One region of the Streptomyces sp. NPDC056160 genome, then DNA from elsewhere that is predicted to be linked to it. Evidence: riboswitches for the same ligand, from Rfam matches in the RefSeq annotation. Region 1 holds a riboswitch; the other holds the start of a gene.

Region 1 (15,594 bases):
TCCAGACGCAGCGCCATGTTGTGCAGGAACGCCTGGATGCCGCCGGGGCGGGGCGGGAAGTCGTTGGTCACGACGAGGGTCTTGTGCATCGCCGCAGACCTTATCCAATCCCGCTGTCCTGTCTCCCGACCCGTTGTCCCGTCCCCTTGCCCCGTTGTCCCGTCTCCTTGCCCGTCCCCAGGGCACGGGCCTCGCGCGGCGGTACGTGCACGGCCCCTGGCCCGCTTCCCCCTGACGCACCGCCGCCCGCTCAGCCCAGCTGCGCCCGCACGTACTCCCGCCACCGCGCGGTGAAGCCCTCCAGGGTCGTGCCCAGCACCGTGCGGAGCGCTTCCTCGACCGCGCCGGGCCGTCGCTCGTGGGCGCCGACGGCCCGGTAGAAGGCGTCCAGCCGGTCCTCGCCCCAGTGGGCGGCGATCATCCGGCAGGCGAGCCAGCCGCCCTCGTAGGCCTGGGCGAGCCGGGTGGCGTCCTCGGCGAAGCCGAAGTCCTTGTCGGTCGGCAGCGCGGCGGGCACGTGTCCGGCGGCCACGGCGTGCTGGAGTTCCGGCGCCGCCTGCTCCGGGGTGCGCCCCGAGCGCCGGTAGCCGACCCAGTCGGCGTAGCCCTCGGACAGCCACAGCGGGGTGGCGGCGTCGGTGTGGGTGCGGGTGGCGACGTGGGTGGTCTCGTGGGTGAGCACGACCTGTCTGCCGAGCGGGCCGAGCAGGCTGTACGCATCGGGGTTGATGACCACGCGGTCGGCCGGTGCCCGACCGCCGCCGCCCGCCTCGCCGGTGGTGACGGCAGCGATGCCCCGGTAGTCGTCGGCGGGCGAGCCGAGCAGCGCCGCCATGCCGTCCAGCGAGCCGGGGACGAGGACGACGACCCGGCGGCTCCAGTCCGTGCCCCAGGCGTCCGACACGGCGGGCACCGCGTGGTCGGCCAGACCGGCGTAGCCGCGCAGCGTACCCGCGCTCTGCCCGACGCCGAGGACGATGCTGCTGCGGCCCCGGACCACCGACACGGTCCCCTGGTCCCACAACTGCTGGACCGAGCTGTGCGCGGGCCGGTCGGAGTCGACGTACCACTTCCCGTCGGCGGTGGTGGACAGGGTCAGGGTGCGCGCGACGGTGACGGGGGCCGTGTCGTAGCCGGTCACCCGGTAGCTCAGGTCGGCGTCGGCGGTGGCGCGGTCGCCGCTGCGGCGCAGGGCGGTCACGCGGTAGGACCAGGCGGTGAACGGCACGGCGCCGAGTTCGGCGTACGGGGCCCGGGTGCCGGTGGTGGCGTACGCCGCCGGGTCGTGGTGGAGCACCGCGGCGGCCCGGGTGTCGAGCAGCCGTTGCACCTGGTCGCGGGCGGTGTCGGTCGCGGAGTGCCCGCCGCATGCCGTCAGGGACGCGAGCAGCAGGGACGCCGCCGCCACCGACGTTCCCTGCACCCGCCATCGACCAGCCATTTCCCGATCGTACGGCTGCCCGGGGGCGGCGTCAGACCCTGGTGACCGACGAGACCGGCAGCATGTGCACGGGGTCGTAGCGCACGGGGGCGCCCGGGTAGGGGGCGTGGATCACCCGGCCGCCGCCCACGTACATCGCCACGTGGCTGGCGTCGGAGCGGTAGACCACGAGGTCGCCGGGGCGGGCCTGGGAGAGCGGGACCTGCCGGCCGGCGTAGCGCTGTTCCTGCGAGGTGCGCGGCAGATGCACCCCGGCCTGTGCGTACGACCACTGCATCAGGCCGGAGCAGTCGAACCCCGAGGGGCCGCTCGCGCCCCAGACGTAGGGGCGTCCGAGGGCGGAGCGGGCGGCGGCGAGGGCGGCCGCCGCGCGCCCGGAGGCGGCCGGTCCGCCGCCGGGGCCGGACAGCAGGTCGTCGCGGCCGGGCAGGACGCCGTCGCCGCCGGAGCGGGACGCCCGGTCGTAGGCGTCGCGCTCGGAGCGGGTCAGGGAGTTGAGCAGCCGCCGGGCCTGCGCCAGTTTCCGCTCGACGGTGTGCTTGTGGGCGGCGACGGCGGCGCGGCTCTTCTCCAGTGCGGCGAGGGCACCGGTGGCCTCGGCGCGTTCCTGGGCGAGTTCGCGCAGGGCCTGGCGCAGTTCATGGAGTTCGCCGGCCTGGTGGGCGCCGAGCCGGTCGAGCGTGGTCGCCTTGTCGAGGTACTCGGCGGGGTCGCGGGAGAACAGCAGCGCCAGGGACGGGTCGAGGCCGCCGGAGCGGTACTGGGCCCCGGCCACCGAGCCGATCGACTCCCGCAGTGCGTTGACGCGCTGCTGCCGCCGGGCGATGCGGTCCTGCGCGTCGCGCACCTGACGGCGCAGCACATCGGCGCGTTCGTCGGCCCGGTCGAAGTCCTGGGTCGCCTTCTCCGCCTCGTGGTAGAGCCGGTCCACCTCGGCCCGCGTGCCGCCGTGCGGCGCGGCGACGGCCGAGGTGGCCGGAAGGGCGCCGAGGACGGCTGCCGCGGCGGACAGCGCGGTGACGGCGGCACGGGCGGCACCGGCGCCCCGGTCGAACCCGGACGGTGCAAGGCGGCGATGGGACCCCACGGGAAGCCGAACTCCCTCCACTGGTCAGCAAGGACTGCCTCCCCGCATGCCGGGTACCGGGGCGGGGTGCGCCACGGCGGCAGGGGGAAACGCGGCAGACAGTAGCCGCGCGGACACGCACCGGCCAAAGACCTCGGCGGGCGCACGACGCGGCGCCCCGCCTCCGACACAGGTCAGGGGCGGGGCGCGGGGTCAGCATGCGTTGATGCGATTCGCCCGTTCGGGCGGTGTGACAGCGTGCCGGGGAGGCTGGTCCACGGGCCGGGAGATCCGGTCCGGGGGCCAGGAGGTCCGACCCACGGGCCGACAGGGCCGGGAGGCCCGGCCGCCGGGCAGGGAAGCCCGGTGCGCGTGCGGGTGGGTCCGGATCAGATGCGGACGCCGAACTGGAAGGGCATGTTGCCGATCGACTCGTAGCGCACGTTGGCGCCGGTGTGCGGGGCGTGCAGGACCATGCCCTTGCCCGCGTAGAGCCCGACGTGGTGCAGGTCGCCGTAGAACAGGACCAGGTCGCCCACCTGGAGCTGGCTCTGCGAGTAGATCCGCTGGCCGGCGTTGGCCTGCGCCTCGGAGGTGCGCGGGATGGAGACGCCGGCCTGCGCGTACGCCCAGGAGGTCAGGCCCGAGCAGTCGAAGGAGGACGGGCCGGTGGCGCCGTAGACGTACGGGGTGCCTATCTTGCTCTGCGCCGCGGAGAAGGCGGCGCCCGCGTGGCCGCTGCCCGGGGTGATCTTGCCCATGTCCACCCGCTCGGTGCCGCGGGTGGCGCGGGTCTGCTCGGCGGCGGCGAGCTGCTGCTTTTCCTTGGCCGTGAGCGTGTTGAGCAGCTTCTGCGCCTCGGCGAGCTTGCCCTGGACTTCCTTCTTCTTGCTGCCCAGTTCGGTGCGGGTGGCCGCGAGGTCCTTGAGCTTCGCGGTGGCCTCGGCACGCTGCTGGGCGAGCTGGCGCTGCTTGTCCTGGATCTTCTTCAGCGCGTCGGCCTGCTGGCCGCTGACCTGGTCGAGCGTGGCGGCCTTGTCCAGGTAGTCGTCCGGGTGGGACGAGAGGAAGAGCTGGAGGGAGGGGTCGATACCGCCGGTGCGGTACTGGCCAGCCGCCATCGAACCGAGGCCGTCGCGCAGCTTGTTGAGGTCCTGCTGGCCGCGGGCGACGTTGTCCTGGATGGTGGAGATCTCCTTCTGGAGCTTCTCCTGGTTCTCCTTGGCGCCGTTGTACTTCTCGGTGGCCTGCTCCGCCTGCTCGTAGAGCGTGTCGACCTTGGACTTGACCTCGTCCTTGCTCGGCTTCTCGCTCGGCGCCGCGTTGGCCGCCTGCGCGCTGATCGCGACGGCAGCGGCGGCTGCGGTGGTGAGCATCGTCACGCGTGCGCGACTGGGCTGTTTGGGTCGACGGTGGGACGCCACGGAAGCGAGCTCCTTCTTGTGAGTGACCACCCGCTCGGAGGTTCGAAGCCAGACCCTAGTGACCTCATCGTGATGAATTCAAATCCTCCCACCAAGAAATCCCGTCACAGTGCGCATTCTTTGCACGCAACTCACGACGAGTGAGGCACGGTTGACGCTACGTCGCGTGACGGTTCCGTCAATTCGGGCATCAAACCTCTACGTTGCGAATGAGGAGTAGATTGCCTTTTGCCCGAATTCAACCGCGGACAGGCCCGTCAGCCGCGGACAGGCCCTTCAGTCGTGGGGCAGGCCCTTCAGTCGGGCAGGCCCCTCAGCCGCGCGGTGAGGGAACTTCAGCCGCGTGACAGCCGCTTCAGCAGCACCGCCGACGCCACTGGACGCGCTCCCGCCCGGGCCACCCCGTCGGCCACCTCACGGTCGGTGGAGGCGACGATGACCGGCCGGCCCGGCGGCTCGGCGCGCACCAGCTGACGGATCAACTCGTCCGCGGTGACACCCGGCTTGGAGAAGAGCACCCGCACTCCGCGCGGCGGCGCGAGCAGCACCGGCGCGGCCAGTTCGGCCCCGTCGAAGACACAGGTGACCTCCGCGCCGGTCTGCGCGGCGAGCTGCGAGAGCTGCCCGAGGAGCCTGAGGCGCTGCTTCTCCAGCGGCATCTGCGGATAGCCGGTCTTGGTGACGTTGTAGCCGTCGACGACCAGGTGCGCCTGCGGCAGCGCAAGCAACTGGTCGAGGATCGCCGGGTCGTGCTCGGACAGCGCCCGGGCGGCGATGTCCTTCGGTGTCATGCGGCCCGGCTCCACCGCGTCCACGGTCTCGGCGGGCCGTACGGACACCGGTGGCAGGGCCAGTTCACGCCGGAGCCCCTGGGCGGCGTCGAGCACGGTGTCCAGCAGCAGCCGCACCCGCATGTCCTCGACGCTGCGCCCCTCGCGGGCTGCCTTGCGGGTGGCCTCCAGAGCGGCCTCCGCCTCGCCCAGGCGGGCCTTGAGCCGCCGGTTCTCGCTCTCGGCGGCCGACACCTGCACCTGCGCCTCGGCGCGCACCGCCTCGGTCTCGCCGCGCAGCTTGCGCAGCGCCGCCTCGCCGCGCTTGACGTCGCTGAGCGCCGCGCGCAGCTTGCGGTGCAGCGACTCGGCCTCCTTGCGGGCCGCGTCCAGGTCGGCGCGCAGCCGTTCGGTCTCGGCGCGGGTCTGCTCGCGGGTGGCGGCCACCTGCCGGCGCAGCCGCTCCAGCTCGGCGCGGTTCTCCTCGTCGGCGCGTTCGGCGTGCGCCCGCAGGGCCTCCTCGCCGGCCGCGGTCACCAGCTTCACCCAGCCCGCCGGGCGCAGGACGTAGGCCGCGGCGGCCACGTCGAGCGGGTCCGCGGCCGGGGGCGGCGAGCCGGCGTCGAGAGCGCCGCACAACTCCTCCTGCGCCTCCCGGAACTTCTCCCCGACCCGCTGCCGGAACAGCGCGTCCGTCTCCAGCGCCGCCGCCATCGCGTTGCCCGCGAACTTGGCCCGGCGGTTGGGCGCGAACCGGGCGTACTGGCGCAGTTGCGCGGGCAGCTCGCTCACGGTCAGCCGGCCGAAGGCGTCGGCCACGATCTGCACGACCCGGCGGCGCACGCCGTCGGGCAGCGGACGGTCGAGCACCTCGGCGGCGCCGTCGCCCGGCTCCCCGCCTTGTGTCTCCACCATCCGTCACCCCAATGCCTCACGGGACCCCCGCGGGGTCACCTGTGCGGGCCCGCTCCGCTCAGGAGCCGGTGCCCGGCCTGTCCACGAGTTCGACCTTGTCCACGGCGTTGCACCAGCGGCAGCGCACCGACTCGATGGTCTCACTGACGATCTCGCGCTCCTCGACCGTGGGCTCTCCGGCAAGGTCGAGATGGACGTACTCGACGACCTTCGACGAGCGCGTCACGTCGAAACGGGTGAGGTTGCCGCAGAGGGTGCAGCGCCACCGCGTCGTGGCGGTCGGCAGGGGAACCGTCATCGGGGCTGCTCACTTTCCTTCCGGAGTCCGTGACGCGCCGGCTTCCCGGTGCGCCGGCTCGTAACCCTACGGCCTGGGGGCCCCTCGGCGCCCGGCTGTCCACGGCGGCGAGGCGATCTGTGCTGATGCGTCCCGTTGCGTCATGCTCTGTGCACATGATCAGCTACAGGAACGCTGCCGCCGCCCGGGCGGTCAGGGCCCTCAGAGCGGCACGGACCACACCGGCGCCGGTGACGACCACCCTGATCGTCCTGTGCTGCGCGGCCTTCGCGAGCGGCCCTGGGGCGGGCCTCGTCCCCGCCTACGGCACCGGGGACGCCCTGGTGCGGGCCCAGCAGGCCTACTTCCGGCACTGGGGCGTGATCCCCGCCGACCTCTTCACGGGCTCGGCGCGGGCCGCGCTCACCCCCGCGACGGCCCTGTTCGTGCACGGCAGCTGGGTGCACCTGCTCGGCAACATGCTCTTCCTGTACGTCTTCGGCGCGATGACCGAGGAACGCGTGGGCCGCGTCGAGTTCACGCTGTTCTACGTCGGCTGCGGCTACCTGGCCCTGCTGGGGTACGCCGGCGCCCACGCGGACTCCGTCCAGACCCTGGTGGGGGCGTCGGGCGCGATCTCGGCGGTGCTCGGCGCCTTCCTGTACCTCTTCCCGCGGGCCCGGGTCACCAGCGTGCTGCCGTTCCTCTTCTTCCTGCCGCTGCGCCTGCCCGCCTGGGTCGTCCTGCCGTTCTGGGCGGCCCTGCAGTGGCTGGCGGCGGGACGGGCGGCCGACGGGCCCGGCGTGGCCTACCTGGCCCACGTCATCGGCTTCGCGCTCGGCTTCGGCTACGCGTGGGCCAGGTTCGGGCGGCCGACTAGAGTGAAGGTCACCCCTGCTCCGGCCTCCGAGGGAGAGAACCAGCCGTGATCACCGCGATCGTCCTCATCAAGACCAGCGTAGACCGGATCCCCGAGATCGCCGAGCGGATCGCCTCGCTGGAGAGCGTGAGCGAGGTCTTCTCCGTCACCGGGACGTACGACCTGATCGCCATGGTGCGGGTGGGCCGGCACGAGGACCTGGCGGAGATCATCCCGGGCCGGATCAGCAAGATCCCCGGCGTGGAGGCCACGGACACGCACGTCGCCTTCCGTACATACTCGCAGCACGACCTGGAGGCGGCGTTCGCGATCGGTCTTGACTCCTGACCGCCTGAACACCGCCTCCTGGACACCACCCTGCGGACACCGCGTCCGGGGCGCCGGGCCTCACACGGCCGGGACGCAGCGGCCGTCCTCCGTGCGGTACGACCACTTCGCACCCTCGGCCACCAGTTCCCGCACCGCCGTCACGAAGCGCTCCACGTGCTCGTCGGGGGTGCCGGCGCCGAAGCTGACGCGGATGGCGTTCAGGGACTTCTCGCCGGGCGCGGCCTCGGGGGCGCCGCACTCGCCCTGGGTCTGCGGGTCGCTGCCGAGCAGGGTGCGCACCAGCGGGTGGGCGCAGAACAGGCCGTCGCGGACGCCGATGCCGTACTCGGCGGAGAGCGCGGCGGCGAAGTGCGAACTGTTCCAGCCCTCCACGACGAAGGAGATCACGCCGACCCGCGGGGCGTCGTCCCCGAACAGGGAGAGCACCTTGACCTCCGGGACCGCGGCCAGCCCCTCGCGGACCTTGCCGACGAGGTACTGCTCGCGGGCCACCAGCGTGTCGAACCCGGCCTCGGTCAGCGCCTTGCAGGCCGCGGCGATGGAGTAGGCGCCGATGACGTTCGGCGAGCCGGCCTCGTGGCGGGCGGCGCTGTCGTGCCACTCCACGTCCACTCCCCCGTCGGTGCGCCGCGTCACCCGGCGGCTGGCGCCACCGCCCGCGAGGTACGGCTCGGCCGCGCGCAGCCAGTCCGCGCGCCCGGCCAGCACGCCGGAGCCGAAGGGGGCGTAGAGCTTGTGGCCGGAGAAGGCGACCCAGTCGACGTCGAGGTCCTCGACGGACACCGGGTGGTGCGGGGCGAGCTGGGCGGCGTCCAGGACGATCCGGGCGCCGTGCGCGTGCGCGGCGGCGGCCAGCTCCCGTACGGGCCACAGCTCACCGGTGACGTTGGAGGCGCCGGTGACGCAGACCAGGGCGGGGCCGTGCGGCTCACGGTCGGCCAGGGCCCGATCCAGGGTGGCCACGGCCTGCTCGGGGGTGCGCGGGGCATTGAGGTAGGTCACCTGCGCGTCCCGCCACGGCAGCAGCGAGGCGTGGTGCTCGGTCTCGAAGACGAACACCCGGCAGTCCGCCGGGACCACCCGGGCCAGGAGGTTGAGGGAGTCGGTGGTGGACCGGGTGAACACCACCTGGTCGTCCGCGCGGCAGTCGAGGAACTCGGCAACCGTGCGCCGGGCGTTCTCGAAGAGGTCGGTGGAGAGCTGCGAGAGGTAACCGGCGCCGCGGTGGACGCTGCCGTAGTACGGCGCGTACGCCGCCACGTCGTCCCAGACCCGCTGGAGCGCGGGGGCGCTGGCCGCGTAGTCGAGGGCGGCGTAGCTGACCTCGCCACCGGTCACCAGCGGCACGGTGACATCTCGCCCCAGAACGGGCAGCGGGGCACAAACGGACTGGTCGGCGGCAACGCTGGAGACAGACATGGGGGAACTCCCGTGAAAGCAGGTGGAATCACCGCGCGAGCGGACACAGCTCCAGCGCGGCGAAGGTGAAAAAGGATGTGCGGAGGCGGGGCTCGACGCCCTAACGCATTCGCTTGCTCACGGAAGGCTCCCTCGTACGACCAGGACCCCTGGTGACGCGAGGGGTCCGCGCTTGCCGTAGACCTCGCTGCCTACGACCTGGTCTTCACCCGGGGCACCCCGCCACGGACGGAGGGTTGCCGGACAGCCGGCCGGGGCCATATGGCTGTCACTCATGACCTGGTCCAACATCCTGCCATACGATCTTGTGCGCGCAAGGCGCAGTCCGGATCGTGGACTGCGCCCTGCGTCGCACCGCACGCCTCAGGCGTTGCTCGCGGCCACCCAGCGCTCCAGCGTGCGCCGTGCCGCCCCGGAGTCGATCGACTCGGCCGCCCGCTCCATCCCGGCCCGGATCCGCTCCGCCAGCGTCCCGGAACCCGGTTCCAGGGCGACCAGGGCCGCCGCCGAGTTCAGCAGCACGGCGTCCCGAACGGGGCCGCTCTCGCCGTCCAGCAGGCGTCGGGCGACCTCGGCGTTGTAGGAGGCGTCCGCGCCGCGCAGGGCCTCCACCGGCACCAGTTCCAGACCGACGTCGCGCGGGTCGAAGGCCTCCTCGGTGACCTCGCCGTCCCGGACGACCCACACCCGCGAGGTCGCGGTGGTGGTCAGCTCGTCGAGCCCGTCGTCGCCACGGAAGACCAGGGAGGAGTTGCCGCGTTCGGCGAAGACACCCGCCACGATCGGCGCCTCGTGCGCCACGGCCACACCGACCGCCTGGGCCTTCACCTTCGCCGGGTTGGTCAGCGGGCCGAGCAGGTTGAACACCGTACGGATGCCCAACTGCCCGCGGGCGGCGCCGACATGGCGCAGCGCCGGGTGGAACTTCACCGCGAAGCAGAAGGTGATCCCGGCCTCCTCGGCGACCTCGACGACCCGTCGCGGGGTCAGGTCGAGGTTGACGCCGAGTTTCTCCAGCACGTCGGAGGCCCCGGACGCGGAGGACGCGGCCCGGTTGCCGTGCTTGACGACCTTGGCGCCGGTGCCCGCGACGACGATCGAGGACATGGTGGAGATGTTCACCGTCTTGGCGCCGTCGCCGCCGGTGCCGACGATGTCGACGGTGGCGCCGGGTACCTGGATCACGTTCGCGTGCTCGTACATCGTGCGGACGAGTCCGGTGATCTCCTCGACGGTCGCACCCTTGGCGCGCAGGGCGACCGCGAAGGCCGCGATCTGGGCGTCCGTCGCCTCGCCGCCCATGATCCGGTCCATGGCCCAGGCAGTGTCGTCGGCGGCCAGGTTCCGGCCCTCCAGCAGACCGTTCAGCATCCGGGGCCAGGAACGGCCCGCCGCGGTGTCGCCTCCAGCGGGGGTCACAGCGCTCATAAGCCGCTCCTGAATCGGTGTCCGGGACGCCCGGACGTATCTGTCGTATCGCCTTCCACCCTATCCAGCCCCGGGCAGGGCGAAGGGCCCCGTCCGGGGTTCGGACGGGGCCCTTCGACCGTGGCGTGGCGACGCTCAGGGTTAAGCGATCAGTGGTGGCCGTGGCCGCTCGTGATCTCCTTGTACTCCTCGACGGTCGGCTTCGCGATCTGGCTGTCCTCACCGAAGTACGCGTTGCTGAGCTTGGCGCGCAGCTTCTCCGTACCGCCGACCTTGCGCTCGACACCGTTCTCGTCGACCGTCGGGCCGATCTCGGCCGGCTCGTACTGGTGGTGGGCCGTGAGGGTGTACAGCTGCTCCTGGCTGAGCGGCTCGTGGACCTCGATGAACTCACCGTGCGGCAGGCGCTTGATGATGCCCGACTCGCGGCCGTGCAGCACCTTGTCCTTGTCCCGGCGCTGCAGGCCGAGGCAGATCCGCTTGGTGACGACGAACGTGACGACGGGCACCAGGAAGAACGCGATGCGGACGAACCAGGTGATGGCGTTGATCGACAGGTGGAAGTGGGTGGCCCACAGGTCGTTTCCACCACCGACCAGCAGCACGAAGTACCAGGCGATCCACGCGGCACCGAAGGCCGTGCGGGTCGGGACGTTGCGCGGGCGGTCCAGGATGTGGTGCTCGCGCCGGTCGCCGGTGACCCAGGCCTCGATGAACGGGTACAGCGCGATCGCGGCGAGGACCACACCGAAGAGCGCCAGCGGGATGAACACGCCCAGGACCAGCGTGTGGCCCCAGAAGTTGATCTCCCAGCCAGGCATGGCGCGGATGAGACCCTCGGCCATGCCCATGTACCAGTCGGGCTGGGCGCCGGTGGACACCTGGTCCGGCCGGTAGGGGCCGATGGCCCAGATCGGGTTGATCTGCGCGATCGCCGCGATGGCCGCGATGGCACCGAAGACCAGGAAGAAGAAGCCTCCGGCCTTGGCCATGTAGACCGGCAGCAGCGGCATGCCGACGACGTTGTTGTTGGTCTTGCCGGGGCCCGCGAACTGCGTGTGCTTGTGGTAGAAGACCAGGATCAGGTGGCCGACGACCAGGCCGAGCATGATGCCCGGCAGCAGCAGGATGTGGATCGAGTAGAACCGGGCCACGAAGTCGTGACCGGGGAACTCGCCGCCGAAGAGGAAGTACGAGATGTACGTGCCGATGATCGGCACGGACAGGATCGCACCCTCCATGAAGCGGACACCGGTGCCGGACAGCAGGTCGTCCGGGAGCGAGTAACCGGTGAAACCGGTGAACATGCCCAGGACGAACAGCAGGAAGCCGAACATCCAGTTGATCTCACGCGGCTTGCGGAACGCGCCGGTGAAGAACACGCGCATCATGTGCACGAACATGCCCGCGAGGAAGATCAGCGCGGCCCAGTGGTGGATCTGCCGGATGAGCAGACCACCGCGCACCTCGAAGGAGATGTGCAGGGTCGAGTTGAACGCCTCGCTCATCAGCTGTCCCTGGAGCGGGACGTAGCTGCCGTGGTACACCACCTCGTTCATCGAGGGGTGGAAGAACAGCGTCAGATACACACCCGTGAGGATGATGATCAGGAAGCTGTAGAGGCAGACCTCACCCAGCATGAACGACCAGTGGTCGGGGAAGATCTTGCGCATGTTGGCCTTGGCCAGGCTGTAGATGCCCAGCCGGCCGTCGGCCCAGTCGGCGAGCTTCTCGCCGGCCGGTGCCTTCCCGCGCGAGCGGGTCGGGTTGCTCGCAGTAGTACTCATCCGCGCTCCCAGAATGCAGGACCGACGGGCTCCTCGAAGTCGCCGAGCGCCTCGAGGTACCCCTCGCTGTCCACGCCGATGCGCAGCTGCGGCAGGGCGTGACCGGCCGGGCCGAAGATGACTCGGGCGCCGTCGGAGAGGTCGAAGGTGGACTGGTGGCACGGGCACAGCACGTGGTGCGTCTGCTGCTCGTACAGGGAGATCGGGCAACCGACGTGGGTGCAGATCTTCGAGTAGGCAACGACGCCCTGGTGCGACCATGCGAGTTCGCGCTTGTCCTTGATGTTGTCCGGCTGGAGCCGGACGATCATCAGGGCCGCCTTCGCGATCTCGGTCTGGAAGTCCTCGTTCGCCTCCTCCAGGCCCTCGGGCTTGGCGAAGGTCAGCGAACCGACGGCGACGTCCTCGGGACGCAGCGGCAGGTTGGTGTTCATGTTGACCAGGCGCTTGCCCTTGGCCCACATGGTGTGGCGGAGGGACTCCTTGGGCAGCGGGCCCAGGTCGCGCAGCAGGAACAGGCCGGAGAGCGGGACCAGGGTGAGCGCGCCCAGCATGGTGTTGCGGATCAGCGGGCGGCGGCCGATCGCGGACTCCTTGGCGCCCTGCTTGAAGTCGGCGTGGACCTTCGCGCGGACCTCGGGGGACGCCTCGATCGGGTGACGCTCGTCGGCGACCTCCGCGTCGGACATCAGGGTGCGGGCCCAGTGGACCGCGCCCGCGCCGATGCAGAACAGCGCCACACCCAGCGTCAGGCCCAGCGCGAAGTTCATCGCACTGATGTGCCCGAGCGGGAAGACGAAGATCGACTTGTCGTTCGGGATGGTCACGTACGAGGCGATGAAGCCCACGGTGGCCAGCATGGAGACCGTGAACAGCAGGGCGACGGCACGCTCGGACCGCCTGGCGGCCCGCTCGTCGATGTCCTGGATCCGGTGCTCGTGGGGCGGCAGGCCCGGGTCGGCGAACGGGTTCTTGTCGTCCGCGACCCCTACGGCGCCGTGCGCCGTGCCCTGCTCGGCAGGCAGGTTCTCTTCTGGAATGTCTTGGCTACTCATGACTTCTTGGCCTTTGCGGTCCGAGCGGCGACCCACACGGCGACGGCGATCAGCGCGCCCAGTCCGAAGATCCACGCGAACAGACCCTCGCTGACCGGCCCGAGGCCGCCCAGCTCGAGACCGCCGGGGTTGGTCGTCTGGTCGCCGTTGATCGCGTTCAGGTACGCGATGATGTCCTTCTTGTTCTTCCCGGACATGGTCGTGTCGGGGAAGGACGGCATGTTCTGCGGGCCGGTCTGCATGGCCTCGTAGATGTGCTTCGGGGCGACGCCCGTGAGGTCCGGGGCGAACTTGCCGTGCGTGAGCGCACCGCCCTTGCCGGTGAAGTTGTGGCACTGGGCGCAGTTGGTACGGAACAGCTCACCGCCCTTGGCGATGTCCGCGCCCTCCGGGCTGTACTGGTTCTTCGTCGGCACGGCCGGCCCGGAGCCCAGGGAGGCGATGTACGCCGCCAGCTGGTCGATCTCGGCCTGGCTGTAGATGACCTTCTTGCGCGGGATCTGCGCGCCCGGCTGCTGGGCCGGCATACGGCCCGTGCCGACCTGGAAGTCGACTGCCGCGGCGCCCACGCCCACCAGGGTCGGACCGTCAGTGGTGCCCTGACCACCGGTGCCGTGGCAGCTTGCGCAGCCGACCTGGTAGAGCTTCTTGCCCTCCTCGATGGTGAGGGACTGAGCGGAGTCGTCGGCCTTCGCCTTGCTCGCGGGCGCGAACGCGGTGTACAGCCCCCCCGTGGCCGCCAGCGCGAGAAGGAGGACGACGACCGCCGCCAGCGGATGGCGTCGTCGTGCGGAGAGCTTTTTCACGGATTACCCCGGTGTCAGGATCTTCTGCGTCGATGCTTTGCGGACTCGGATCGGTTCTTCGGCTACTTGATCAGGTAGATCGTGGCGAAGAGGCCGATCCAGACGACATCGACGAAGTGCCAGTAGTAGGACACGACGATGGCCGCCGTCGCCTGCTCGTGCGTGAACCTCTTGGCCGCGTAGGTGCGGCCGAGGACCAGCAGGAAGGCGATGAGACCGCCCGTCACGTGCAGGCCGTGGAAGCCGGTGGTCAGGTAGAACACCGAGCCGTACGGGTCGGAGGACAGGGAGAGCCCGTCCTCCTTCACCAGGCTGGTGTACTCGTAGATCTGACCGCCGATGAAGATCGCACCCATGATGAAGGTGACGGTGAACCAGCCCCGGAGCTTCTTCACGTCACCGCGCTCGGCGGCGAAGACGCCGAGCTGGCAGGTGAGTGAGGAGAGCACCAGGATCGTGGTGTTCGCCGACGAGAAGGGGACGTTGAGGTGGTCCGCCATCTCCTTCCAGTGCGCCGGACCCGTCACCGATCGCAGGGTGAAGTACATCGCGAAGAGGGCCGCGAAGAACATCAGCTCGGAACTCAGCCAGATGATGGTTCCGACGCTGGTGAGGTTCGGCCGGTTGACCGACGGGTGCGCGTGCCCGGTTTCTACTGTCGTTGCTGTCGCCACGACCGACATTATGTCGGTCGCTTATCCCGCCCTCACTCCGGGGGGTGCCGTTCGGAGTGTCTGTGGGGTGTGTCCAGCCCGTATGGCCCATCGAAGGGGTGTTCCAGGCGGTGTTGGGCGAGTCTGGGAGGGAGTAGCATCCGCGCCATCGGTACCCGGAAGTTCCCGCACTTTGCTGTGTCTTCTCAAGGTCTTCCCAAGAGGCGTGGAGGAACAATGCAGGCGACCGCGACGGTCCTGGTCTACAGCGACGACGCCAACACCCGGGAGCAGGTGCGGCTGGCCACCGGCCGGCGGCCGGCGCAGGACGCGCCCGTGGTGGAGTTCGTGGAGTGCGCCACGCCCGCGGCGGTCCTCGCCGAGCTGGACCGGGGCGGGATCGACGTCTGCGTCCTGGACGGCGAGGCCGTACCGATGGGCGGCATGGGCATGTGCCGCCAGATCAAGGACGAGGTCTTCCGCTGCCCGCCGGTGCTGCTGCTCATCGGACGGCCCCAGGACGCCTGGCTGGCGACGTGGAGCCGTGCGGACGCGGCGGTCACCTCGCCGGTGGACCCGGTGGAGTTCGCCACCGCGCTGGCCGCGTTGCTGCGCAAGCCCGCGCTGGTCTGAGCGGCTGGGCGTCCGAGGGGCGGGGGCGGCCCGGTGCCTCGCGGCAGCGGGCGGTCCCGGGCCGGGCTCGCCCACGCGGCCAAGCCGCGTGCCGGTACCGTCCCGGGCCCCTCCTGGTCCTGCCGCCTCCTCAGAGGCCCTGGGGGCTCAGTCTGGCCGGGTTCCCCTGGGGGGTGGCCGACTGGGCGCCGGAGCTCAGGGCGCTGCCCTGGAGCCACTTCTGCCAGGGCAGGTTCCAGTCGCCGAAGCCGTTGTCGAACAGCTCCATCGCCTTGCCCTTGGAGTTCACGACCTGGACGACGTCGCCCTCGTGGATGTTGTCGAAGAACCACTTGGCGTTCGAGGTGCTCATGCCGGTGCAGCCGTGGCTGACGTTGGCGCTGCCCTGGGAACCCACGGACCAGGGGGCGGCGTGCACGAACTCACCGCTCCAGGTCACCCGGGTGGCGTAGTACACCGGCATGTCGTAGGAGTCCGAACTGCCCGCGGCGATGCCGACGGTGGAGCTCTTCATCCGCACGAAGTACTGCTTGGCGAGGACCACCTTGACGCCGTTGCGGGTCTCGAAACCGGCCTTGCCGGTGGTGACGGGGATCTCCTTGATCTTCTCGTCGTTCCTGTAGACCGTCAGCCGGTGCGTGGCGGCGTCCGTGACGGCGACGACGCGGTTGCCGGTGGTGATGGTCAGCGGCTTGGCGGTGCCGCCGTAC
Region 2 (15,594 bases), on a different contig from region 1:
GGTGCCGCCGAGCCCGCCGGCCAGCGTCTCGCAGCACTGGGCGAAGGCGTCCGCCCACCGCTGGGTGAGGAAGCCCAGCCGGTCCGCGCCCAGCATGCCGCGCAGCACCTGCTCGGCGATGTCGTCGGGGAGCATCCGGAAGTAGTCCACCGGCGCCCACGGCGTGTGCGAGAAGTGCCCGATCCGCAGGTCCGGCCGGAAATCGCGCAGCATGCCCGGGACGAGCGTCAGGTGGTAGTCCTGCACGACCACGGCCGCGCCCTCGGCGGCCTCCTCGGCCAGCGCCTCGGCGAACGCCCGGTTGTAGGCCTCGTACGACGCCCACTGCCGCCGGAACTCCGTATCGAAGACGGGTTCCAGCGGGGTCTGGTAGAGCATGTGGTGCACGAACCACAGCACCGAGTTGGCGATGCCGTTGTAGGCGTCGGAGAAGACGTCCGGGGCGATGTCGAGCATCCGGACCCGCTGACCGCCGGTGTCCTCGGCCGGCAGCCGCCGGCCGTCCTCGAAGCGCCGTACGGCCTCCCGGTCGGCGTCGCCGAGCGCGGCGCACACCCACACCGCGCCCGCGTCCGGGCCGATCGCGGAGAGCCCGGAGACCAGCCCTCCGCCACCGCGTTTCGCGTGCAGGGAACCGTCCTCGTCCAGTTCGTACGAGACCGGCCCGCGATTGGAGGCGACCAGCACCTCGGCACCGTGCGTTGCAGCCATGGTCCTCAACCTAGCCCGGGTCTCGAACGCTCAAACGTACGCGGGAGCGGGCCGGGGGTACTTCCGGCCGTCCGCCCCGGGCCCGCCGGGGCCGTACCAGGCCCGCTCAGGCCACCCGCCGTGCCGCGTACTCCGCGATCTCCGTCATCGGGGGCCGTTCCTCCGTGTCGACGGAGTACGTCCGTGGCTCGAAGCCGTCCTCGCCCCGTTCGAACTGGGTGAGCGTGGGGCGGATCAGGTGGCCGCGGGCCAGGCGGAGCTGGGCGGTGCGGTAGATCGCGGCGGACATCCGGCCGAGGGCCTGTCCGTCCTGGTGGCGGTGGATGCGCTCGCCCACGTCCACCTGGGCGAGCGCGTCCAGGCCGACCAGGTGCAGCGCGTCGACGAGCATGCCCAGCTCCACGCCGTAGCCGACGGGGAAGGGCAGCTGTTCGAGCAGGGCGCGGCGGGCCGCGTACTCGCCGCCGAGCGGCTGTACGAATCCGGCCAGCTGCGGCCAGTGCATGTTGAGCAGCGGGCGGGCCATCAGTTCGGTGACCCGGCCGCCCTGCCCGGCGGCGGTGCCCAGGGGACGGTCGTACATGGCCTTGACCAGCTGCACCTCCGGGTCGGTGAGCAGCGGGCCGACGATGCCGGTGACGAAGTCGGCGGAGAACTCCCGCAGGTCGGCGTCGACGAAGCAGACGACGTCCCCGCGCGTCACCAGCAGCGAGCGCCACAGCACCTCGCCCTTGCCGGGCACCGCGGGGATGCGGGGGAGGATCGCGTCGCGGTGCACGACCCGGGCGCCCGCCGCGGCGGCCACCTGGGAGGTGCGGTCGGTGGAGCCGGAGTCGACCACGACGAGTTCGTCGACCAGCGGGGCCCGCGCCATCAGGTCGCGGCGGATCACGGCGACGATGTCCCCGACCGTCTCCTCCTCGTTCAGCGCGGGCAGCACGACGCTGACGGCGGAGCCGCTCGCCCGTTTGGCGGCCAGGACGCCGTCGAGCGGTCGATCGGCGACGGACCAGGACCGTGTCCTCAGCCAGCGCTCGACTTCTTCCAGCACGGTCGGTGACTCCTCGCTCCTGCTCGTCTCGCCGCGGCCCGCTGCCCGGCCCGGATCACATCATCGTGTGATCTGTCTCGCGGTTCGGACGACCATCTCTCCCCGTCCGGGCCGTCGGTTACAGTCTTGAACAACGCGGACGACGCTCGCATGCCGGGGTCGCCGCGACCCGTCACCGCATGACCACAACCGCGTGACCACAACCGCGTGACCACAACCGAATACCGCTCATCCAGAGGGGCAGAGGGACACGGCCCGATGAAGCCCCGGCAACCCTCCAGCCGGTCTCGTACCGACGGATCGCCGCACGACGGCGCTCCGGTCGCCACCGCGAGGCTCCCGGCTAGGGAAGGTGCCAAATCCGTCTCACGGCGAGATGCGTCGTGAGGAAGATGAGGAGAAAGGGCCTCGCCTCACATGGCTGTGCAGACAGTTGCAAGCAGCACCGACTCCACCGTCGACCTCGGTCCCGCCGCGGCGCTCAGCTGCCGCGAGTGCGGCCACCGTGTGCCCCTCGGCCCGGTCTTCGCCTGCGAGGAGTGTTTCGGCCCGCTGGAGATCGCCTACGACTTCTCGGCCTACGACACCGAGGAGCTGCGGGGGCGGATCGAGGCCGGCCCGGCGAACATCTGGCGCTACGCCCCGCTGCTGCCCGTCCCCGCCGACGTGGCCGGCAAGCCGAACCTCAACCCCGGCTGGACCAAGCTCGTCCAGGCCGACCACCTCGCCGCCGAACTCGGCGTCGACGCCGGCAAGCTCTTCGTCAAGGACGACTCCGGCAACCCGACGCACTCCTTCAAGGACCGCGTCGTCGCCCAGGCCCTGGAGGCCGCCCGCGCCTTCGGCTTCACCACCCTGTCCTGCTCCTCCACCGGCAACCTCGCCGGTGCCGTCGGCGCCGCCGCCGCCCGCGCCGGCCTGCGCTCGTGCGTGTTCATCCCGCACGACCTGGAGCAGGGCAAGGTCGTCATGGCCGCGATCTACGGCGGCGAACTCGTCGGCATCGAGGGCAACTACGACGACGTGAACCGCTTCTGCTCCGAGCTGATCGGCGACCCGGCCGGCGAGGGCTGGGGCTTCGTCAACGTCAACCTGCGGCCGTACTACGCCGAGGGCTCCAAGACGCTGGCGTACGAGATCTGCGAGCAGCTCGGCTGGCGGCTGCCCGACCAGATCGTCGTCCCCATCGCCTCCGGCTCGCAGCTCACCAAGGTCGACAAGGGCCTGCGCGAGCTGGTCCGGCTCGGCCTGGTCGAGGACAAGCCGTACAAGGTCTTCGGCGCGCAGGCCGAGGGCTGCTCGCCGGTGTCCACCGCCTTCAAGGCCGGGCACGACGTCGTCCGGCCGCAGAAGCCGAACACCATCGCCAAGTCCCTGGCCATCGGCAACCCCGCCGACGGCCCGTACGTCCTGGACATCGCGCGCCGCACCGGGGGAGCGGTGGAGGATGTGACGGACGAGCAGGTCGTCGACGCGATCAAGCTGCTCGCCCGCACCGAGGGCATCTTCGCGGAGACCGCGGGCGGCGTGACGGTCGGCGTCACGAAGAAGCTGATCGAGGCCGGCGTCCTCGACCCGACGAAGACCACCGTCGTCCTGAACACGGGTGACGGCCTGAAGACCCTGGACGCGGTGGCCGGCACCGGCCTGACCGCCACCATCCGCCCGACCCTGGACTCCTTCCGAGAGGCTGGCCTCGCATCATGAGCGTGACCGTTCGCATCCCCACCATCCTGCGCACCTACACCGGCGGACAGGCCGAGGTGAGCGCCGAGGGCGCCACCCTCGCCGACGTCATCTCCGACCTGGAGAAGAACCACACGGGCATCGCCGCGCGCGTCCTGGACGACCAGGGCAAGCTGCGCCGCTTCGTCAACGTCTACGTCAACGACGACGACGTCCGCTTCGAGCAGGGCCTTCAGACGGTCACCCCCGACGGCGCGGGCGTCTCGATCATTCCGGCGGTCGCCGGCGGCTGATCATTACCTTCGGTAATGGCGGTGACCGAGCGTGCCGCGAATTGCCCCCTCCGCAAGAGAAGCGGAGGGGGTAATTCCATGGGATTGAGCACGGTAGAGTTGGGGAACGCGCCCCTGGATCTCCGGGGTGAGCGCCTGGTGATTCCTGCCGTCCGCCGATGAGAAGCAGCCAAAATCCGCGGGTATTCTGCGGCATTTGTCGTGATTTATGGGGCCCGACTTGCCCTGAGTTCGGCTGAATTCTCGTCACATTCCGGACCGCTCCCGCCCGGAATTCTCGTCCGATTGACCTGTTGCAGACGGCAGTTGGACAGATACATTCAGCCGCGGTCGACGCGTTCCGGCGCACGCCCCCGATCCACGGGGGGTGAGGTCTGACCCGGATCCGCGAAGTGCGGATCTGTGCAAGGGCCAGTAATAGGGGAGTTAGGCATGGCTCAGGGCACCGTCAAGTGGTTCAACGCGGAGAAGGGGTACGGCTTCATCGCGGTCGACGGTGGTGCGGACGTCTTCGTCCACTACAGCGCGATCCAGATGGACGGCTACCGCACGCTGGAAGAGGGCCAGCGGGTCGAGTTCGAGATCTCGCAGGGTCAGAAGGGCCCGCAGGCCGACATGGTTCGCGTCACCGCCTGAACGTACTTCACGCGAAGGGCCCGCACCTCCCTCGGGGGTGCGGGCCCTTCGTCCGTCCCCGCCTCGCCGGGCCACGCCGGTACGCCTCCGTTCGCCCCCGGCTGATCCACTGCGGGTCCACCCCGCAGGCGCTTGCACTCGACCATGCCGAGTGCTAATCATTGCGTTAGCACTCTGAAGGTGAGAGTGACAACGAAGGACCGGGTCGGTGAGGCCCGCAGGCCGTGTGGGGCAAGGAACCACAGGGCCGGCGAGCCGTCCGTCGCGGGCGCGGGCGCGGTCCGAAGGAATCACCCCCAGTCCTGGAGGGACCACTTCACATGGCCAAGATCATCGCGTTCGACGAGGAGGCGCGGCGCGGCCTCGAGCGCGGCATGAACCAGCTCGCGGACGCCGTCAAGGTGACGCTCGGCCCCAAGGGCCGCAACGTCGTCCTCGAGAAGAAGTGGGGCGCCCCCACGATCACCAACGATGGTGTCTCCATCGCCAAGGAGATCGAGCTCGAGGACCCGTACGAGAAGATCGGCGCCGAGCTGGTCAAGGAAGTCGCCAAGAAGACGGACGACGTCGCCGGTGACGGTACGACCACCGCGACCGTGCTCGCCCAGGCCCTGGTCCGCGAGGGCCTGCGCAACGTGGCCGCCGGCGCCAACCCGATGGCCCTGAAGCGCGGTATCGAGAAGGCCGTCGAGGCCGTCTCCGCCGCCCTGCTCGACCAGGCCAAGGAGGTCGAGACCAAGGAGCAGATCGCCTCCACCGCCTCCATCTCCGCCGCCGACACCCAGATCGGCGAGCTGATCGCCGAGGCCATGGACAAGGTCGGCAAGGAAGGCGTCATCACCGTCGAGGAGTCGCAGACCTTCGGTCTGGAGCTCGAGCTCACCGAGGGCATGCGCTTCGACAAGGGCTACATCTCCGCCTACTTCGCGACCGACATGGAGCGCATGGAGGCGGTGCTCGAGGACCCGTACATCCTCATCGCCAACTCCAAGATCTCCTCGGTCAAGGACCTGCTCCCGCTCCTGGAGAAGGTCATGCAGTCGGGCAAGCCGCTGCTGATCATCGCCGAGGACGTCGAGGGCGAGGCCCTGTCGACCCTGGTCGTCAACAAGATCCGCGGCACCTTCAAGTCCGTCGCCGTCAAGGCCCCGGGCTTCGGCGACCGCCGCAAGGCCATGCTCGGCGACATCGCCATCCTCACGGGCGGCGAGGTCATCTCCGAGGAGGTCGGCCTCAAGCTGGAGAACGCCACCCTCGACCTGCTGGGCAAGGCCCGCAAGGTGGTCATCACCAAGGACGAGACCACCATCGTCGACGGTGCCGGCTCCTCGGAGCAGGTCGGCGGCCGGGTGAACCAGATCCGCGCCGAGATCGAGAACAGCGACTCCGACTACGACCGCGAGAAGCTCCAGGAGCGCCTGGCGAAGCTCGCGGGCGGCGTGGCCGTCATCAAGGCCGGTGCCGCCACCGAGGTCGAGCTGAAGGAGCGCAAGCACCGCATCGAGGACGCCGTGCGCAACGCCAAGGCGGCCGTCGAGGAGGGCATCGTCGCCGGTGGTGGCGTGGCCCTGCTGCAGGCCTCCCAGGTGTTCGAGAAGCTGGAGCTGGACGGCGACGAGGCCACCGGTGCCGCCGCCGTCAAGCTGGCGCTCGAGGCCCCGCTGAAGCAGATCGCCGTCAACGCCGGCCTCGAGGGCGGTGTCGTGGTGGAGAAGGTGCGCAACCTGACCCCGGGCCACGGCCTGAACGCCGCGACCGGCGAGTACGTCGACCTGGTTGCCGAGGGCATCATCGACCCGGCGAAGGTGACGCGTTCCGCCCTGCAGAACGCCGCCTCCATCGCCGCGCTGTTCCTGACCACCGAGGCCGTCATCGCCGACAAGCCGGAGAAGGCCGCCGCGGCCGCTCCGGGCGGCATGCCGGGCGGTGACATGGACTTCTGATCCGCACGGATCGGGCTCGTCCTTTCCGAGGGCGGCACTCCCTGGCGACAGGGGGTGCCGCCCTCGGGCGTGCCGGGGGCACACCGTGGGGCGCGCCCTGGAAGAGGGGGCGGGGACACGTCCACATACCATGCGGTATGCAGTTGGCAGGTCTTCGCCGTCCCTCCGAGGAGCCCCTCGTATGACCGACACCACCGCCCCCGGATCCGTTCCCGGGCCGCAGTCCGCCTCCCGCGCGGCCCGCATCCTCTCCCGGCCCGTCACCCTCAACGGCCTGACCGTCCCCAACCGGATAGCGATGGCCCCGATGACCCGCCAGTTCTCGCCCGGCGGGGTCCCGGGTGAGGACGTGTGCTCCTACTACGCCCGCCGGGCCGCCGCCGGGGTGGGGCTGGTCATCACCGAAGGCACGTACGTCGGGCACCCTTCGGCCGGTGCGAGCAGCAGGGTGCCGCGCTTCCACGGGCAGGAGCAGCTCGCGGGCTGGGCACGCGTCGCCGAGGCCGTGCACGCCGCGGGCGGCACGATCGTGCCGCAGCTGTGGCACGTCGGCATGGTCCGCCGGGAGGGCAGGCCCCCGTTCCCGGACGCGCCGCCGGTCGGCCCCTCCGGGCTGCGCCCGGACGGCACCGGGAGCGGCCGGGCGATGACGCGGACCGACCTGGACGACGTGATCGGGGCCTTCGCCGAGGCGGCGGGCGCGGCGGAGCGCATCGGTTTCGACGGCGTGGAGATCCACGGCGCCCACGGCTACCTGCTGGACCAGTTCCTGTGGGCCGGCACCAACCGCCGTACGGACGCCTACGGCGGCGATCCGGTGGCGCGGACGAAGTTCGCGTCGGAGGTCGTCGAGGCGGTCCGCGCGGCCGTCTCGCCCGGCTTCCCCGTCCTCTTCCGCTACTCGCAGTGGAAGCAGGAGGCCTACGACGCCCGGCTCGCCGGGACACCGCAGGAGCTGGAGGCGATCCTGGCCCCGCTGGCGGCGGCCGGGGTGGACGCCTTCCACGCCTCCACCCGCCGGTACTGGCTCCCGGAGTTCGAGGGCTCGGACCTCAACCTCGCGGGCTGGACGAAGAAGCTCACCGGCAGGCCGGTCGTCACCGTCGGCTCGGTCGGCCTGGACGGCGGCGACTTCCTCCGCGGGCTCCAGGGGGAGGGCGCCGCGGTCGGCGGCATCGACAACCTGCTGGACCGGCTGGAGCGCGACGAGTTCGACCTGGTGGCCGTGGGGCGGGCGCTGCTCCAGGACCCCGAGTGGGCGGCGAAGGTGCTCGGTGACCGCTTCGCGGAGCTGAAGCCGTTCGACGCCGCGGCGCTGGCCACCCTGAGCTGAGCCGGCCCGGCCGGCAGAGCGGGCCGGGCCGGGCGTCAGGGCAGGCCGGCCGGGCGTCGGGGCAGGCCGGCCGTCCCCCTGGGCGCGGGGGCGGCCGGCCGAGGCGCGCCCGCATTTAGCTTGCTTAAGTCAATCAAATGGAATTATGGTTGCTTGAGTCAAGTACACCTGCGCGCGACGGAGACCTCTTCCATGTCCGACGGACCCACCCGGCCCACCGCGGCCGCGGCCCTGCCCAGACCCAACGCCATCGTGGCCGTCCTGGCCTTCGGCGGCATCGTGGTCTCGCTGATGCAGACCCTGGTGATCCCGATCGTCTCGGAGCTGCCGAAGCTGCTGCACGCCTCCGCGTCGGACGCCGCCTGGGTCGTCACCGCCACCCTGCTCGCCGCCGCCATCGCGACCCCCGTGATGGGCCGTCTCGGCGACATGTACGGCAAGCGCCGCATCCTGCTGCTCAGCCTGGGCATGCTGGTGATCGGCTCGATCACCGCCGCGCTCAGCGACTCGCTCACCCCGATGATCGTCGGGCGTGCCCTCCAGGGCCTCGCCTCCGGTGTGATCCCGCTCGGCATCAGCATCATGCGCGACGAACTGCCCGCCGAGCGGCTCGGCTCGGCGACCGCGATGATGAGCGCCTCCCTCGGCGTCGGCGGCGCCCTCGGCCTGCCCGCCGCCGCGGTCATCGCCGAGAACTTCGACTGGCACGTGCTGTTCTGGGCCTCGGCGGCCCTGGGCGCCGTCGCGGCGGTCCTCGTACGGGTGCTCGTACCGGAGTCGGAGGTCCGCTCCGGCGGCCGGTTCGACGCCGTGGGCGCCGCCGGTATGGCGGCAGGCCTGATGTGTCTGCTCCTGGCGGTCTCCAAGGGAGCCGACTGGGGCTGGGGCAGCGGCCTGACCCTGGGCCTGTTCGCCGCGGCGGTCGTGATCCTGCTCGCCTGGGGCGTCTACGAACTGCGCGTGCCGGCCCCGCTGGTCGACCTGCGCACCACCGCCCGCCGCCAGGTGCTGATGACCAACCTCGCCTCCATCGCGATCGGCTTCGGGATGTTCTCGATGTCCCTGGTCATCCCGCAGCTGCTCCAGCTGCCCGCGCAGACCGGTTACGGCCTCGGCAAGTCGCTGCTCACCACCGGCCTGGTGATGGCGCCCTCCGGCCTGGTGATGATGGCGGTCGCCCCGTTCTCGGCGTCCCTGTCGCGGGCGCGGGGACCGAAGGTGACCCTGATGACCGGCGCCCTCGTCGTGGCCGCCGGGTACGGTCTGAACATCGTCCTCATGGACCAGGTGTGGCACTTCGTGCTGGCGCCCTGCGTCATCAGCGCGGGCATCGGCTTCACCTACGGGGCGATGCCCACGCTCATCATGGGCGCCGTGCCCGCCTCCGAGACGGGCGCCGCCAACAGCCTCAACACGCTGATGCGTTCCATCGGCACGTCCACCGCCAGCGCGGTCGCCGGTGTGGTCCTCGCCCACCTCACCACGCGGTTCGGCCCCTACGCGCTGCCCTCGGAGAACGGCTTCCGCACCGTCCTGGCGCTGGGCGCGGGCGCCGCCCTGCTGGGCTTCCTCATCGCCGCCTTCATCCCCGGCCGGGGCGCCGCGGCGGCGGGCACACCGGTGGCGGCGGCCGGGGAGGCGATGGCGCCCCAGGTCAAGGCGTAGCCCGCACCGGCCCGGCGAGGGGGCGGGCGGCTACACGTTGCCCATCGGCTCGACGTCCACGCGCACGGGCGTACCCCACATCCGGACCACCTCGTAGTCGGTGAACTCGTGCACGAGCCGGTAGGCCATCGCCGCGCGGGGCGCGCGCAGCTGCGCCGCGATGAACAGCTCCGCCTCGCGCCGCTCGCGGCGCGGGGTGCCGCACAGCTGCCACTCCCGGCCGTTCCACAGTTCCGGCAGCCAGCGCTGCTGGGGCTGCGGCCGGTCCTCGCGCACGCCGTAGCGGGTGGGGGCGGGTTCGTCGGCGGGCAGGGGCGGGCGCCGGGGGCCGCCGTCGTACCGGGCCCGGCGGGCGGCGCGGCGCCGGGTCTCGCACAGCAGGCACAGGTCGGGCGCGTCCTGGTCGACGGGACCGCCGGGATGCTCGGCGCACCGGGTGGCGGGCCGCTCCTGCGAGACGCTCTCCTCCAGCAGGTCCAGGGCCCGCCTCAGGTCGGCCTTGATCTCGTGCAGCCGGGCGTCGGGGGTCTCGGCGGTCAGCTCCTCACCGTGCTCCCCGACCACCCGCAGGGCCCGCCCGAGCGCGGTGAGCTGTGCGTGGTTCATACCGGCCAGCGTCGCACACGCCACCGCCCGGGCGGCGGCCCCCGGGGCGGTCAGCCCATGCTCTTCGCGCCGTCCAGCGCCTCGCGGATGATGTCGGCGTGGCCGGTGTGCTGGGCGGTCTCGGCGATGATGTGCAGCAGCACCCGGCGGGCCGACCAGCGGGCCTCGGCCTCGAACCACGGGGCCGAGGGCAGCGGCTGGTCGGCGTCCAGGTCGGGCAGGGAGGCGACCAGCTCGTCGGTACGGCGTGCCACCTGCGCGTACGCGGTCCGTACGCCCTCCAGCGTGTCGCCGGGCAGCATGCGGAACTCGTCGGCCCGGCGCGCGAAGTCCTCCTTGGTCATGGCCGAGAAGTCGGGCATCGCGGAGGGGCCCCGCACGATGAATTCCGCCCAGTTCCGCTCCACCGACGTGACGTGCTTGATCAGGCCGCCCAGACACAGCTCGCTCGCGGTGGTGCGCCGGCCGGCCTGCTCGTCGGTGAGGTCGCGCGTGGTGAAGTTCAGGAAGTGACGCTGCTTGGCCAGCGCCTCCAGCAGCTCCGCGCGCTCCCCGGTGACGGCCGGCGCGTCGGTGCTCACGGTGTCGTTGTGCGTGGTCTCGTTCATGGTCCCAGCCCTTCGCCGCGTTCCGCATTTCCCGAGGTCCCTCGGTGTCCCTCGGTCGAGGACCACGGTAGAGACGATAGAGGTCAGATCCTGACCTACAGCGAGGTCTGCGGCCCTCTCCGCAGCGGGATCTGCGGCGGGACCTACAGCGGACGGGGCGTGCCGCCGGTTTCCGGCCGCAGCGCCTCGCTCGCCGTCAGCGCGGCGCGCAGGTGACCGTCCGACTCCGTGAGCAGCCGGGCCGCCTCCGGGCCGTCGACCCCGGCGAGCAGGACCAGGACGGCGTCCTTCACCTCTCCGTCGGTGGCGGTCAGCGCCCGCTCGATCTCCTCGTCCGGGGCGCCGGTCGCGAGGGCCACGATCCGGCGGGAGCGGGCGCGCAGCTTCTCGTTGGAGGCGCGGACGTCGACCATCAGGTTCCCGTACGTCTTGCCCAGCCGGATCATGGTGATCGTCGAGATCATGTTCAGGACGAGCTTCTGGGCGGTGCCCGCCTTCAACCGGGTGGAACCGGTGAGGAGTTCGGGGCCGGTGACGATCTCGATGCCGTGCTCGGCGGCGGCGGCCAGCGCGCTGTGCGCGTTGCAGGCCAGGCCGATGGTCAGCGCGCCGCGTGCGCGGGCGTGCTCGACGGCGCCGATGGCGTACGGGGTACGGCCGGAGGCGGAGATGCCGACCACGGTGTCGTCGGGGGTGAGGCCGAGGGCGCCGAGCGCCTCGACGGCCAGCTCCCGGGAGTCCTCGGCGCCCTCGACGGAGGTCACCATCGCCTCCGGGCCGCCCGCGATCACGCCGACCACCTGGCCCGGCTCGGTGTTGAAGGTCGGCGGGCACTCGGAGGCGTCCAGCACCCCGAGCCGTCCCGCGGTGCCCGCGCCCGCGTAGATGAGCCGGCCGCCGCGCGCCATCCGCTCGGCCACCGCGTCGATCGCGGCGGCGATCTGCGGCAGCCGCTCGGCGACGGCGGCGGGCACGGCCGTGTCCTCGGCGTTCATCAGCCGCGCGATCTCCGCCGTGGGCAGCCGGTCGATCTCGGACAGTTCGGGGCGGAACGCCTCGGTCGTCAGCGACTCCAGCTCGGTGCGCAGCTGACGGTAGGGGGAGGGGGAGGTCATGAGGGGCGGCTCTCTCCGTGCGGTGCGGTGCGGGTGCGGTGGCGCTGGGGCTTGAAGAGGTGGGGCCGGCCCGGGCCCGGGGAGCTCGCCGGGCCCGGGCGGGGCGGTCACGAACGCTGCGAGCCGCCCCGTGGGCTGTGCCGGTGGGCCAGTGCCTCGTACGACGCCGAGAGCGCGGGTGCCGCCGTCTCGTACGTCCGCTGGGCCACTCCGACGAACAGGCAGTCCACCACGAGAAGTTGGCTGGTCCGGGAGGACATCGCGGCCGGGCGCAGCTCGCTCTCCCGGGACGTGGCGGTGGTCAGGACGTGGTCGGCGTACTGGGTCACGGGCGCGTCGGGGCGGCCGGTGATGGCGACGGTGGTCGCGCCGCGCTCGAAGGCCGCCCGCAGCGGTTCGATCACGTCCCCCGTCGAGCCCGAATGGGTGATCGCGATCGCCACGTCGCCCGTGCGCAGCTGCACCGCGTTGGTGACGGCCAGGTGCGGGTCGCTGTGCCCGTGCGCTATCAGCCCTATGCGCAGCAGCTTCTGGGTGAGGTCCTGGGCGACCAGGCCGGAGGCGCCGATGCCGTACACGTCCGTGCGGCGGGCGGCGGCCAGGGCGGCGACGGCCGCGCCGAGCTGGACGGTGTCCAGTCCGGCGGCGGTGTCGGCGAGGGTCTGCTGTTCCTCGTAGGCGAGTTTGGCGACGACGTCGGCGATGGGGTCGTCCACCGCGATGTCGGTGGTGATGGCGGGGGCGCGGCCGGACTGCTGCTGGGCGGCGAGGCCCGCGAGCGCGAGGCGCAGGTCGCGGTAGCCGGGGTAGCCGAGCAGCCGGGCGGTCCGCACGACGGTGGCCTCGCTGGTGCCGGTCAGCTCGGCGAGGCCGGTGACCGTCAGGGCCGCGCAGCCGGCCGGGTCGTTCGCCACGGCCTCGGCGACGCGCTGCATGGAGCGGGTCATGGACGGCGCGAGCGTGCGTACCTTGGCCGCGAGGGCGGCGGGCGCGGGAGGCGTGAGGCCTGCGGCGGTGCCCGAGCCTGCGAAAATTTCCTTCACGTCCTGGGTCACGTATGAAAGATATTTTCTGTCCGGGTCCGCGGTCAAGGGTGCGCACATGCGCACCCCGGGCGCAGGCGTGCGCGCAGCGCGGGCGTGCGCACAATGGAGCCATGGAATCCCTCAGCCCTCTGGAGCAGGCCCTGCACGCCGCGCGCGCCCTCGTCCTCGCCGATCTCGTCGCCGGCGACGTCGCCGAGGCCGACGTGGTCTCGCTCGTGGAGGACTCCGTCGTCCAGCGCCGCTGGTGGGTGGAGCAGTGGCCGGACGGGGCGCGGTACGTGGCCGGGCTGGTCGCGCAGGACGTCCAGGACGCCCTGCTGGAGCGGTACGGCCGCTGGCCGCTGTGCCCGGTGTGCGGCTACGGCGACCCGCACGCCCTCGACGTCGAGCCCGAACTCGGCCCCGATCCGCACTGGGTGTGCGCGCAGGCGGGCGTGAAGGTGGCGCCGGTGGGCGCGCTGGCGCAGGCGATCGGCGGGAAGACGTCGTCGTGAGGGCCGCCCGTGGCACGGTGGCGCCGTGACCGTCTACATCGACCCGCCGACCTGGCCCGGACACGGCCGCATGTGGTCGCACCTGGTCAGCGACGACTCCTACGGCGAACTGCACGGTTTCGCCGCCGCGTTGGGGGTGCCGGCGCGGGCCTTCGAACGCGACCACTACGACCTGCCCGCGCACCGCTACCCGGACGCGGTGGCGGCCGGCGCGGTCGAGGTCAGCAGCCGCGAGGTGGTGCGGCTGCTGCACGCGGCCGGGCTGCGCCGCCGCAAACGCCGTCTGCGGGAAAGCAGTTCGTAGCGGTGCCCCTACGGGTGGGTTTTCAGGGCCGCAGTTCGTAGGCGAGCAGGTCCCCGGCGTCGGCCACCCGGACGTAACCGGCGCGGGTCACCACCCGCTGGGAGGGGCCGTTGTCCCGCTCCACCGTCGCGAACAGCCGCCGTACGCCGTCGCGGGCCAGCGCCCACGCCGACAGGGCGCGCAGCGCCTCGGTGGCGTAGCCGTGGCCGCGGGCGGAAGGGGCCAGGTCGTAGCCGACCTCCGCGCAGCCGTCCTCGTCGGGCGCGCCGTGGAAGCCCATGCCGCCGACCGCGCGCCCGTCCTCGCGCCGCACCAGCGCGAACATGCCCCACTCGGGCCGGTGCACCCCGCCCTCGTACGCCTTCACGAGCATCCCGGCGGCGTCCCGCGTGCCGTCGAAGGGTCCGCCCGCCACCCACCGGAACCCGCCGTCCCCGCCACCGGCCAGGTCCCGCGCGGCGGCGGGGGTGACACCTTCCAGGGTGAGGCGGTCTGCGGGTATGCGGATCGTGTTCTGGTGCGCGTCAGGGCTGTTCATCCTCGTCCCCCGTGTCGTCCGGTACCACCGACACGATGGCACAGGTCGGGGGAGCCCCGGGTGGGGGAGGTGCACGTAGGAGCACTGCGCCGGCGGGTAGCGCGCGGATCACGCAGGTGCGCGCGACCGCCCGCAAGCACCGCCGGGCCGACCGCAGGACCGTGAGGGACGAGGCCGAGGACTCGTCGAAGGCCCGGCGGCAGCCCGGACTACCGGGAGCCCGCCGCGGGCCGCTGCTTGTAGAAGGACTCCTCCAGGTAGGCGGCCTCGTGCGGCTGGTAGGGCTCCTCCAGGTAGGCGGCCTCGTCTTCGTCGAGTTCGACGTCCACCGCGGCGACCGCGTCGGCCAGCTGGGCCGGCTTGGTGACCCCGACGATGGGCGAGGTCACCGCCGGGTTGCGCATGACCCAGGCCAGGGCGACCTGGGCCGGGGACAGACCCCGCTTGCCCGCGATCTCGTGGACACGCTCGGCCACTGCCTGGTCCCCGTCGTGGTAGAGGATCTTGCCACCCGGGTCGGTCGCGGCACGCGCCGTGGCGGTGTCCCCAGCCCGCGTCAGCCTGCCCCGCGCCAGCGGGCTCCACGGGATCACGCCGATGCCCTGGTCGGCGCAGAGCGGGAGCATCTCCCGCTCTGCTTCCCGGTGGATGAGGTTGTAGTGGTCCTGCATCGACACGAACCGGGTCCAGCCGTTCAGGTCAGCCAGGTACAGGGCCTTGGCGAACTGCCAGGCGTACATGGAAGAGGCTCCGATGTAGCGGACCTTCCCGGACTTGACCGCGTCGTGCAGCGCTTCGAGGGTTTCCTCGATCGGGGTGTCGTAGTCCCAGCGGTGGATCTGGTACAGGTCGATGTAGTCGGTCCCCAGTCGCTTCAGGGAGGCGTCGAGCTCGGTGAAGATCGCCTTGCGGGACAGCCCGGCGCCGTTCGGGCCGGGGCGCATCCGCATCCAGACCTTGGTGGAGAGAACGACCTCCTCGCGCCGGGTGAAGTCCTTGACCGCCCGGCCGACGATCTCCTCGCTGCTTCCGGCGCTGTACCCGTTGGCCGTGTCGAGGAAGTTGACGCCGCTCTCGAGGGCCTGCTTGATGATGTCCCGGCCGGCGTCCGCGCCCAGCGACCAGGGCTCGCCGCCCCGGTCCGGCTCGCCGAAGCTCATGCAGCCGAGGGTGATGGCGGAGACTTCCAGCCCGGTCGTTCCGAGTTTGATGTAGCGCATGCTTCCGAAGCTAGGAGTTGGAGTGCGCGCTAACGCAAATCCGTCCCGGTCCGGAACTCGGAGGCGTGGGGCATGTGCGCCCTGTCAGGCTTCGGCCGTTTCGGCCGGACGTGCCGGACGTGCCGGAGAACCCAGTGGCGGCGACTGACGAACGGTCAATTCTCGGGCCGAGCGCGTGGGGCACCACTCGGCCCCCGACGGCAAACCGCCCTCGCGGGTCCGTCGCCACGACCGATCATCGCCGCCGGTTCGGCTTCGGGGCGGGCCGGGCCGCCGGGGAAGCCGGGCCCGGCTGCGAGTGCTGCCCGTAGCTCGCCGAGCGTCCGCGGCGGCGGTGGCTCGGCA

What was found. A riboswitch is a leader RNA that binds a small molecule or an ion and turns the genes downstream of it on or off. The one in region 1 is predicted to bind S-adenosylmethionine.
Region 2: another riboswitch for S-adenosylmethionine. It lies ahead of thrC (threonine synthase); the one in region 1 lies ahead of ACFC02_RS16500 (aminotransferase class V-fold PLP-dependent enzyme).

The regions. Positions count from the first base shown of each region.
Region 1 is NZ_JBHJUW010000038.1:10,988-26,581, reverse strand. Features, by position in the region: gene ACFC02_RS16540 (glycosyltransferase family 4 protein) at 1-89, opposite strand, end outside; gene ACFC02_RS16535 (hypothetical protein) at 251-1,441, opposite strand; gene ACFC02_RS16530 (NlpC/P60 family protein) at 1,473-2,528, opposite strand; gene ACFC02_RS16525 (NlpC/P60 family protein) at 2,897-3,931, opposite strand; gene ACFC02_RS16520 (NYN domain-containing protein) at 4,267-5,616, opposite strand; gene ACFC02_RS16515 (hypothetical protein) at 5,675-5,914, opposite strand; gene ACFC02_RS16510 (rhomboid family intramembrane serine protease) at 6,070-6,822, shown strand; gene ACFC02_RS16505 (Lrp/AsnC family transcriptional regulator) at 6,819-7,100, shown strand; gene ACFC02_RS16500 (aminotransferase class V-fold PLP-dependent enzyme) at 7,161-8,522, opposite strand; SAM riboswitch class IV at 8,686-8,802, opposite strand; gene trpD (anthranilate phosphoribosyltransferase) at 8,886-9,950, opposite strand; gene ACFC02_RS16490 (cytochrome bc complex cytochrome b subunit) at 10,100-11,737, opposite strand; gene ACFC02_RS16485 (Rieske 2Fe-2S domain-containing protein) at 11,734-12,792, opposite strand; gene ACFC02_RS16480 (c-type cytochrome) at 12,789-13,598, opposite strand; gene ACFC02_RS16475 (heme-copper oxidase subunit III) at 13,661-14,281, opposite strand; gene ACFC02_RS16470 (hypothetical protein) at 14,489-14,884, shown strand; gene ACFC02_RS16465 (Ig-like domain-containing protein) at 15,015-15,594, opposite strand, start outside.
Region 2 is NZ_JBHJUW010000004.1:81,833-97,426, reverse strand. Features, by position in the region: gene ACFC02_RS02685 (trehalose-6-phosphate synthase) at 1-711, opposite strand, end outside; gene ACFC02_RS02680 (glucosyl-3-phosphoglycerate synthase) at 818-1,762, opposite strand; SAM riboswitch class I at 1,988-2,161, shown strand; gene thrC (threonine synthase) at 2,180-3,469, shown strand; gene ACFC02_RS02670 (MoaD/ThiS family protein) at 3,466-3,741, shown strand; gene ACFC02_RS02665 (cold-shock protein) at 4,174-4,377, shown strand; gene groL (chaperonin GroEL) at 4,698-6,320, shown strand; gene ACFC02_RS02655 (NADH:flavin oxidoreductase) at 6,502-7,653, shown strand; gene ACFC02_RS02650 (MFS transporter) at 7,846-9,318, shown strand; gene ACFC02_RS02645 (hypothetical protein) at 9,349-9,924, opposite strand; gene ACFC02_RS02640 (DinB family protein) at 9,975-10,532, opposite strand; gene murQ (N-acetylmuramic acid 6-phosphate etherase) at 10,676-11,647, opposite strand; gene ACFC02_RS02630 (MurR/RpiR family transcriptional regulator) at 11,755-12,702, opposite strand; gene ACFC02_RS02625 (hypothetical protein) at 12,804-13,187, shown strand; gene ACFC02_RS02620 (DUF4031 domain-containing protein) at 13,213-13,491, shown strand; partial or broken gene ACFC02_RS02615 (GNAT family N-acetyltransferase) at 13,514-14,005, opposite strand; gene ACFC02_RS02610 (aldo/keto reductase) at 14,239-15,249, opposite strand.